4 regions of the Streptomyces sp. NBC_00440 genome follow, and region 1 is predicted to be linked to each of the others. Evidence: riboswitches for the same ligand, from Rfam matches in the RefSeq annotation. Region 1 holds a riboswitch; each other region holds the start of a gene.
The links. A riboswitch is a leader RNA that binds a small molecule or an ion and turns the genes downstream of it on or off. The one in region 1 is predicted to bind cobalamin.
Positions count from the first base shown of each region.

Region 1 (2,194 bases):
CTCGGGGGCCGTGATGGGCGCGGGCGTCGGCCGCAAGGGCGGGGTGGTCCGCTGGTCCACCGCGACCCGGATGGCCGTCGCCTGGTGTCTGACCCTGCCCGCCGCCGCGGTCGTCGGCGCGGGCGCCGAGTATCTGACCGGCCGCGGCCCCTGGGGCATCGGCGCCGTCGCCGTCCTGCTGGTCGCGGGCTCCGGTGTCATCTGGTCGCTCTCCCGCCGCCAACCGGTCGGCCAGCACAGCGTCACCCCCGACGAACCCGCCGCGTCCGACGAGCCCGCCGGGGTGGTGACCACCGCCATCGCGGCTGTCGCCCCGCCGCCGGCCGGAGCGGTCTCCGACGGTCTCCGGACCACCATCCCCGCACCGGGCGGCGCCGCACCGGAGCCCACCCGGCCCGCCACGGTCTGAACACGGCCTGAGCACCCTCAGAACCCTGAGAACCCTGAGAACCCTGAGAACACGGTCCGTCCGAACACGGTCTGAAGGAGAAGGACACCGCACCATGGACATCGACTGGGCAGCTCTCGGCACCGTCTTCGGCGTCAGCCTCGTGGCCACCGTCGGACTGGTCGGCCTGTTCACCCTCGGCGTGGTGGGCCTGGCGCGGAAGCCCGTGCCGGAGCCGGGCACCGCCACCGCACCCGCCGCCGCGACTCCTGCCGGTACGGGCAGGGGCCCGGCCGCGCGGGCCGGCTCGTACGCCTGCTTCGCGCTCTGCGCGGCGGCCGTGGCGTACGGGATCTATCTGATCGTCGCCTGACGGCCCGCTCCTCCCCCACCACTCCCCGCGACAGCGTCACTCCGCCCGCCCGGCCGCCGCCACCGGCCACCGGGCGGGCTGCCCGTGTGCGCGGCCTGCCGGGCGAGTGGCCCGTACGGCCGTCCGGGTGGCCCGTGTGGGGCTCGGCACACTGCCCCGTCGCAGGTCAAGGGTGAGTTGACGGGTGTTCGCCGACCGTGGTGGACTTCCGGGGCCAATACGGCGGCAGGAGAGGAAGTCCGGTGCGAATCCGGCGCGGTCCCGCCACTGTCACCGGGGTCGCCCCCGGGAGCCAGGAACTCTCACCGCCGGTCACGTCGAACCAGGGCGCGGACACCCTGAGTGAGGACTACGCCATGCGCGGCCGCCTGCTGCCCGAACCGCCCGATGCTCCGAGTACGACCGCAGTGAGGGTCCCGGGCGAACTGGCCTGCTGACCCCATGCGTGGAGAGCGTGTCTTCGTGTACGGCGCCACCACGGGCCTCCTGGCAGACCTCATCTTCGCCGACCCCCGGCGCGGGCACCCCGTCGCCGCCTTCGGGCGGGCCGCCGCCGCCGTGGAGCGCCGGCTCTGGCGTGACCACCGCGGGTGGGGCGCGCTGCACACCATGGTCTGCGCCGGGGGCGCGGTGGGCGCCGCCGTGCTGGCCGGGCGTGCCGTACGCGGCCGTCCCGCCGCGGGCGTCGCACTGACCGCCGCCGCCACCTGGGCCGTCGTCGGCGGCACCTCGCTGGGGCGTGAGGCCCGCGCGGTGGGCGACGCGCTGGCGGCAGGTGATGTCGAGGCGGCCAGGGAGCGGCTGCCGCATCTGTGCGGACGCGATCCGCAGGCGCTCGACGCGCAGCAGATCGCGCGGGCCGTCGTGGAGTCCGTGGCCGAGAACACCTCCGACGCGGTGGTGGGCGCGCTGGTCTGGGGCGCCCTGGCCGGGGTGCCGGGGCTCGTCGGGTTCCGGGCGGTGAACACCCTGGACGCGATGGTGGGCCACCGGTCGCCCCGGTATCTGCGGTACGGCTGGGCCTCCGCCCGGCTCGACGATCTGGCGGGCCGGCCGGGCGCCCGGCTCACCGCCGTACTGGCGGTGCTCGCGGGCGGGGACCCGCGCGGCGCGGTACGGGCCTGGCGGTCGGACGCGGGCCGCCACCCGAGCCCCAACGCGGGCCCGGTGGAGGCGTCGTTCGCGGGCGCGCTGGGCGTACGGCTCGGCGGCACCCTCGCGTACGCCGGCCGGGTCGAGCACCGGGCGGTGCTCAACGGCGGCGGCCGGCCGGTGGCCGTCGGCGACATCGAACGCGCGGTGCGGCTGTCGCGCCGGGTGTCCCTGCTGGCGCTCGCGACAGCTCTCGTGGTGAGGAAGGTACGCGGATGAGTGGCGGGCTGCTGGTGGCCGGAACCACGTCGGACGCCGGGAAGAGCGTGGTCACGGCCGGT
Region 1 is NZ_CP107921.1:1,558,176-1,560,369, forward strand. Features, by position in the region: gene OHB13_RS07020 (inorganic phosphate transporter) at 1-409, shown strand, start outside; gene OHB13_RS07025 (hypothetical protein) at 504-761, shown strand; adenosylcobalamin (AdoCbl) riboswitch at 991-1,065, shown strand; gene OHB13_RS07030 (cobalamin biosynthesis protein) at 1,203-2,132, shown strand; partial or broken gene OHB13_RS07035 (cobyric acid synthase) at 2,129-2,194, shown strand, end outside.

Region 2 (2,194 bases), 4.1 Mb from region 1:
CCGCAACGTGATCCGCCGCAACACCGCGATCCTGCCGCTGTACTCGCTGATGCTGGGGCTGCTCGCGCTGCTCGGCTTCATGGCGATCGCCGCGGGCATCAAGGTGAAGAACGGCCAGCTGGCGATCCCGCAGCTGTTCGAGAACATGTTCCCCGACTGGTTCGCGGGCGTGGCCTTCGCGGCCATCGGCATCGGTGCGCTGGTACCGGCCGCGATCATGTCCATCGCTGCGGCGAACCTCTTCACCCGCAACATCTACAAGGACTTCATCAAACCGGGCGCGACCCCTGCCCAGGAGGCCAAGGTCTCCAAGCTGGTCTCGCTCGTGGTGAAGGTCGGCGCGCTGCTCTTCGTGCTCGCCATGGACCCGACGGTGGCGATCAACTTCCAGCTGCTGGGCGGCATCTGGATCCTCCAGACGATGCCGGCGCTGGTCGGCGGGCTCTTCACCCGCTGGTTCCACCGCTGGGCGCTGCTCGCGGGCTGGGCGGTCGGCATGGTGTACGGCACGCTCGCCGCATACGGTGTGGCGAGCCCGACCCAGGCGCACTTCGGCGGCTCCTCCAAGGAGATCCCGGGCATCGGGCAGATCGGCTACATCGGTCTGACGGCGTTCGTGCTGAACGTCGTGGTGACGCTGGTGCTCACCGTCGTGCTCAACGCGGTGAAGGCACCGGCCGGAATCGACGAGACCTCCCCGGAGGACTACACGGCGGACGCCGGTGACGAGGGCGTCCAGGTGGAGCTCCCGCCGGCCACAGAAGCCGCCCCGGCAGCCCACTGAGCCCGCACGCCCACCCACTGAGCCGTAGGGCCTGCCACTGAGCCGCAGGCTCCGCCAGGGGCCGCCGCGCCTCCCTCCCGGGAGCTGCGGCGGCCCCTCGCCATGCCGCCCCCGCCCCTCCCTTCCGTCCTCCACGACACAACATATGGGGGGTGCTTTCCGGCGGGCACCCCACATGTATGCTCATGCTCGCTGTCGCCGCAGGGGAATCCGGTGCGAATCCGGAACTGTCCCGCAACGGTGTGATCAGTGCGCTTTCGCGCACCGTGGAGTCCGAGGACCTGCCGACGGCGCATCCGGCTCGACCGAACCGGATGGGAAACGTCCGGGCCTCGCGGTTGGGCTTGCGGATGCTGTGCGGTGTGCTGCTCTGCTGTGCCCGTACGCACCCGTGCCCCCGCCGGCCCCAGCCGAGCGAGGGAGAGCGCACCGTGACCATCGCGCCCACCGCACCTGTCTCCGAGCAGGTGTCGGATGCCCCGGGAACCGTACTTCTGCGGACCCTGACCGACCTCACCGCCGATCTCACCGACACCGACCCCGGCAAGGTCGCCGCTGCCGCCCTGCGCGGGCGCAACGCGGCGTCGGACGAGGCCGAGTTGCGGGAGCTGGCCACCGAGGCGGCCGCCGGTCTCATCTCCGAGGACCCCGCGTACTCACGGCTCGCCGCCAGGCTGCTCACCCGGACCATCGCGGACGAGGCGGCCGGACAGGGCGCGGTGTCGTTCTCCTCATCGGTCGCCGTCGGACACCGCGAGGGCCTGATCGCCGACCGTACGGCCGACTTCGTACGGCTGCACGCCGAGCGGCTCGACGCGACCATCGACACCGGGGCCGACGACCGCTTCGGATACTTCGGGCTGCGCACTCTCTACAGCCGCTATCTGCTGCGCCACCCGCTCACCCGCCAGGTCATCGAGACGCCCCAGCACTTCATGCTCCGGGTCGCCTGCGGTCTCGCCGCCGACGAGTCCGCGGCCGCACTGGACGAGGTGGCCGCGCTGTACGGGCTGATGAGCCGTCTCGACTATCTGCCCTCCTCCCCCACGCTCTTCAACTCGGGCACCCGCCACCCGCAGATGTCCTCGTGCTATCTGCTGGACTCGCCGCTCGACCAGCTGGACTCGATCTACGGGCGCTACCACGAGGTGGCGCGGCTGTCGAAGCACGCGGGCGGCATCGGCCTCTCGTACTCCCGTATCCGCTCCCGCGGTTCGCTGATCCGCGGCACCAACGGGCACTCCAACGGCATCGTCCCCTTCCTCAAGACCCTCGACGCCTCGGTCGCCGCGGTGAACCAGGGCGGCCGGCGCAAGGGCGCCGCCGCCGTCTACCTGGAGACCTGGCACTCGGACATCGAGGAGTTCCTGGAGCTGCGTGACAACACCGGTGAGGACGCCCGGCGTACGC
Region 2 is NZ_CP107921.1:5,634,615-5,636,808, reverse strand. Features, by position in the region: gene mctP (monocarboxylate uptake permease MctP) at 1-784, shown strand, start outside; cobalamin riboswitch at 964-1,087, shown strand; gene OHB13_RS25380 (ribonucleoside-diphosphate reductase subunit alpha) at 1,216-2,194, shown strand, end outside.
Region 2: another riboswitch for cobalamin. It lies ahead of OHB13_RS25380 (ribonucleoside-diphosphate reductase subunit alpha); the one in region 1 lies ahead of OHB13_RS07030 (cobalamin biosynthesis protein).

Region 3 (2,194 bases), 6.3 Mb from region 1:
GGGTCGATGTCCCGTTCGGCGGACGCGTCGAGCGGTACATGCAGGAGCGAGCAGGAGGCGGAGACGTCCACCCGGTCGGCCAGCCCCAGCAGGGTTCCCAGCGTGGTGAGCGACTTCTCCAGGTCGTTGGCCCAGATGTTGCGCCCGTCGACCACGCCGGCGACCAGGCGCTTGCCGGGCAGTCCGCCGACGGCGGCGAGCGCGCCGATGTTGGCCGCGGCTGCCCCGGTGAAGTCCAGCGCGAGGCCCTCCACCGGGGCCTTGGCCAGGACGGGCAGCGCATCGCCGAGGCGGTCGAAGTAGGACGCGACCAGCAGCTTGGGACGGTCGGTGAGCGAGCCGAGTTCACGGTAGGCGCGTGCGGCGGCGTTCAGGTCTGCGGGGGTGCGGTCCTGGACGAGAGCCGGCTCGTCCAGCTGGACCCACTCCGCGCCCGCCGCCCGCAGATCGGCGAGCACCTCGGCGTAGACGGGCAGCAGCCGGTCCAGCAGGGTCAGCGGTTCGAAGTCCGCTGCGACGCCCGGTGCCGGCTTGGCCAGCAGCAGATAGGTGACCGGGCCGACGAGTACGGGACGGGCGGCGAGCCCGAGGGCGATCGCCTCCTTGAGCTGCCCGGTCTGCTGGGTGGAGTCCGCGGCGAACTCCGTGTCAGGGCCCAGTTCGGGTACCAGGTAGTGGTAGTTGGTGTCGAACCACTTGGTCATCTCCAGCGGCGCCAGCTCCTGGGTCCCGCGTGCCATCGCGAAGTAACCGTCGAGCGCGTCGGTTTCGACGGCCTTGCGGTGCCGCTCCGGGACCGCGCCGACCATCACGCTGGTGTCCAGGACATGGTCGTAGTACGAGAAGTCACCGGTGGGCACCTCATGGATGCCGGATTCCGCCAGACGCTGCCAGTTCGACCGGCGCAGACCTGCGGCGGTCTCGCGGAGGTCGTCGGCGCTGGTGCGGCCCTGCCAGTAGCCCTCGATGGCCTTCTTCAGTTCCCGGTTCGGGCCCTGTCGGGGGTAGCCGTACACGGTGGCCCGTGCTGCCGCGGCTGCGGGCTTCGTTGTCACGGAAATCTCCTTCGCGAGATGACTCCTTGAGATCCCGGAGACGGGACGCGAGCGCGAAGGGGTGACGAACCGGGCGGTCCGCGCGTGCCACGAGGCACGGCCGTCCGCCGGTATGTACGCCGACCCGCCCACGAGGTCACCGGGGTATCCGCACGCGATCGGTCGCGCACGGGCAACAGGCAGGTCTTCGGACTTGCGGGCGCGGTCACCCTCGGAAGGGCATCCACCTACTGGCCGTCGCTTCCCAGACCCGGCCGGGCCCAGTGCGTATGACGGCGGTCGTTCCCACTCACCGCTGCGGGGCAGTCCCGGAATTCCACCGGGTTCCCTCTTACGACGCATCCCGCCTGGCGGACGGGGCGAACCAGTTGCACCAGACAGTCTAGAGCCTCTGGTTCCGATCGGGCCGGATCGCCGGTTTCCACCGGCCGCTCGGTCCACGACCCCTCATCGGCCCCGGCTTCCGGATGGCCTAAATGCCACTATCACGTGATCAGTCGTGCCCATACTGAGCAGATGGTGTCCGCTGCGCGCCGGGCCCCCGGACTCCTTCCGGCACAGGTCACCGGCGACACGGTCGTGCACGGCCGCACGGCCCGCGCCCCGAGATGGACGGAGCTCTCACGATGAAGCGCCTCACCAGGACCGCGACCGCGGTGGCAGCCGGTCTGCTGCTGCTCGGAACACTCGGCACCGCGACGGCCACGGCCGCGACAGGGACGTCCGGGACGGCCACGGCGCCCGGCGGCGTCCTGGGCCCGGACGGTTACAAGGGCATCCAGCTCGGACAGTCCGAACGCGATGCGGAGAAGACCGGCCTGCTGGTCAACAAGCAGACCACTTCCGGCTGCGACTTCTACCGCCTCGCTGCCAGTGAGGGGAAGCCGAACCTGGGCGGCGGCGTCTTCATCGAGCCCCGCAAGGGGGTGGTGGTGATCACCGGGACGAACCTGATCCGTACGCCCGAAGGGATCACCATGGGCACCGGCCTGGCCCGGGTCAAGGCCGCCTACCCGCGGCTGACGAAGGTCGGCGACTTCATCTTCGAGACCCCCGTCCCCGGCGGCACGCCCGGTGAGCGCTACCGCTTCGCCGTGGACGAGCAGAACCTGGTGGCCGACTTCGCCCTGGAGGCCACG
Region 3 is NZ_CP107921.1:7,842,684-7,844,877, forward strand. Features, by position in the region: gene metE (5-methyltetrahydropteroyltriglutamate--homocysteine S-methyltransferase) at 1-1,055, opposite strand, end outside; cobalamin riboswitch at 1,217-1,439, opposite strand; gene OHB13_RS34885 (hypothetical protein) at 1,682-2,194, shown strand, end outside.
Region 3: another riboswitch for cobalamin. It lies ahead of metE (5-methyltetrahydropteroyltriglutamate--homocysteine S-methyltransferase); the one in region 1 lies ahead of OHB13_RS07030 (cobalamin biosynthesis protein).

Region 4 (2,194 bases), 1.4 Mb from region 1:
ACCATCGGCCTGCTGGACGACGCGGTACGGCTGGCCGCGTCCCTGGACGAGCCCGACGGGCAGAACTTCGTACGCGCCCACACCCGGGCCGACCTGGCCGAGCACGGCGACGAACGCCGGGCCACCACCCGGATCTTCGGCTCGCGCCCCGGCACCTACGGCGCGGGCATCCTCCAGCTCATCGACAGCCGCGACTGGCGCACCGACGCGGACCTCGCCGAGGTGTACACGGTGTGGGGCGGCTACGCCTACGGCCGGGAACTGGACGGCCGCCCGGCCCGCGCCGAGATGGAGACCGCGTACAAGCGGATCACGGTCGCCGCGAAGAACACGGACACCCGCGAGCACGACATCGCGGACTCCGACGACTACTTCCAGTACCACGGCGGCATGGTCGCCACCGTCCGGGCGCTGCGCGGGAGCGCCCCTGAGGCGTACATCGGCGACTCCACCCGCCCCGAGACCGTCCGCACCCGCACGCTCGTGGAGGAGACCTCACGGGTCTTCCGCGCACGGGTCGTCAACCCCCGCTGGATCGAGGCGATGCGGCGGCACGGCTACAAGGGAGCCTTCGAGCTCGCCGCCACCGTCGACTACCTCTTCGGGTACGACGCCACCACCGGTGTCGTCGCCGACTGGATGTACGACAAGCTCACCGAGACGTACGTACTCGACCCGGTGAACCGCGACTTCCTCCAGCAGGCCAACCCCTGGGCCCTGCACGGGATCGCGGAACGGCTCCTGGAGGCGGAGTCCCGCGGCATGTGGGCCGAGCCGGACCCCGCGACGCTCGAAGCGCTGCGCCAGGTCTACCTGGAGACCGAGGGGAATCTGGAGGGCGAGGACTGACCCGAGCGGTCTCCTCGCGGTGGTCCGCTGCTGCCGGTGCGGCGGTGAGAGCCGGGGCTCTCTCCGGCGTTATCGGCAGCTGACCACCCGGCGGCGGACAGGTGTGAGATCCGATACCTGCCCCAGGTGGGCGCATTTGCTGCCACCGTCGAGCAGAACCTAGGGTGAGCGAGCCGTGGTGTTCGGGAAGACCGGTGAAAGCCCCCTCGGGGCCTCAGACCGGAGCGGCCCTCGCCACTGTGATCGGGGAGTCTCCGTCCCGTCGAAGCCACTGGCCGTATCGCGGCCGGGAAGGCAGGGCCGGAGGCGAGCGTCAAGCGGACCCGTCAGCCAGGAGACCGGCCACGGCATCTCACGAAGTGATCCACGAGGTGCTGGAGCGTGACCGCATGACCCTGCCCGAATCCGCCGTGTTCGCCTGGCGGCGCGAGGACACCGTACGTACCGCCGGGCTCCTGGGGGTGATAGCAGCCCTCCACGTCGTCGCGTTCGGCGTTCTGTTCCTGCTGGTGGAGCCGGGCCACTACGAGGTCGGGTCCAAGGCGTTCGGGGTCGGACTCGGCATCACCGCGTACACGCTGGGGATGCGGCACGCCTTCGACGCCGACCACATCGCCGCCATCGACAACACCACGCGCAAACTCATGGCGGACGGGAAGCGCCCGGTATCGGTCGGCTTCTGGTTCGCGCTGGGGCACTCCAGCGTGGTGGTGGCCATGGCGGCGCTGGTCGCCGGGGGAGCCCGGCTCGCGGGAGTCCTCATGAACGAGGGCTCGGACGCCCACCAGGTGCTCGGCGTCGTCGGAACGAGCGTCTCGGGCTCGTTCCTGTACCTCATCGCGGCACTCAACCTGGTTGCTCTCGTGGGCATTCTGCGGGTGTTCAGGGAGATGCGCGCCGGACGTTACGACGAGGCCGAACTCGAAACACACCTGAACTCGCGCGGGTTCATGAACCGCATCCTCGGCCGGTTCACCAAGTCCGTCAGCAGGCCCGGCCAGATGTATCCGCTGGGCTTCCTCTTCGGCCTGGGCTTCGACACCGCGACCGAGGTCACCCTCATGGTGATGGCGGGCAGCGGCGCCGCAGCGGGTCTGCCCTGGTACGCCGTCCTCTGCCTGCCCCTGCTCTTCGCGGCCGGAATGAGTCTCTTCGACACACTCGACGGCACCTTCATGAACTTCGCGTACCAGTGGGCCTTCGCCAACCCGGTGCGCAAGGTGTTCTACAACCTCGCCATCACGGGCCTGTCCATCGCCGTCGCCTTTCTCATCGGCACGATCGAGTTGATCAGTGTGCTGCACGACAAGCTCGCCCTCCAGGACTCGGTGACCGGCTGGATAGC
Region 4 is NZ_CP107921.1:175,073-177,266, reverse strand. Features, by position in the region: gene cobN (cobaltochelatase subunit CobN) at 1-849, shown strand, start outside; cobalamin riboswitch at 1,009-1,210, shown strand; gene OHB13_RS00860 (HoxN/HupN/NixA family nickel/cobalt transporter) at 1,239-2,194, shown strand, end outside.
Region 4: another riboswitch for cobalamin. It lies ahead of OHB13_RS00860 (HoxN/HupN/NixA family nickel/cobalt transporter); the one in region 1 lies ahead of OHB13_RS07030 (cobalamin biosynthesis protein).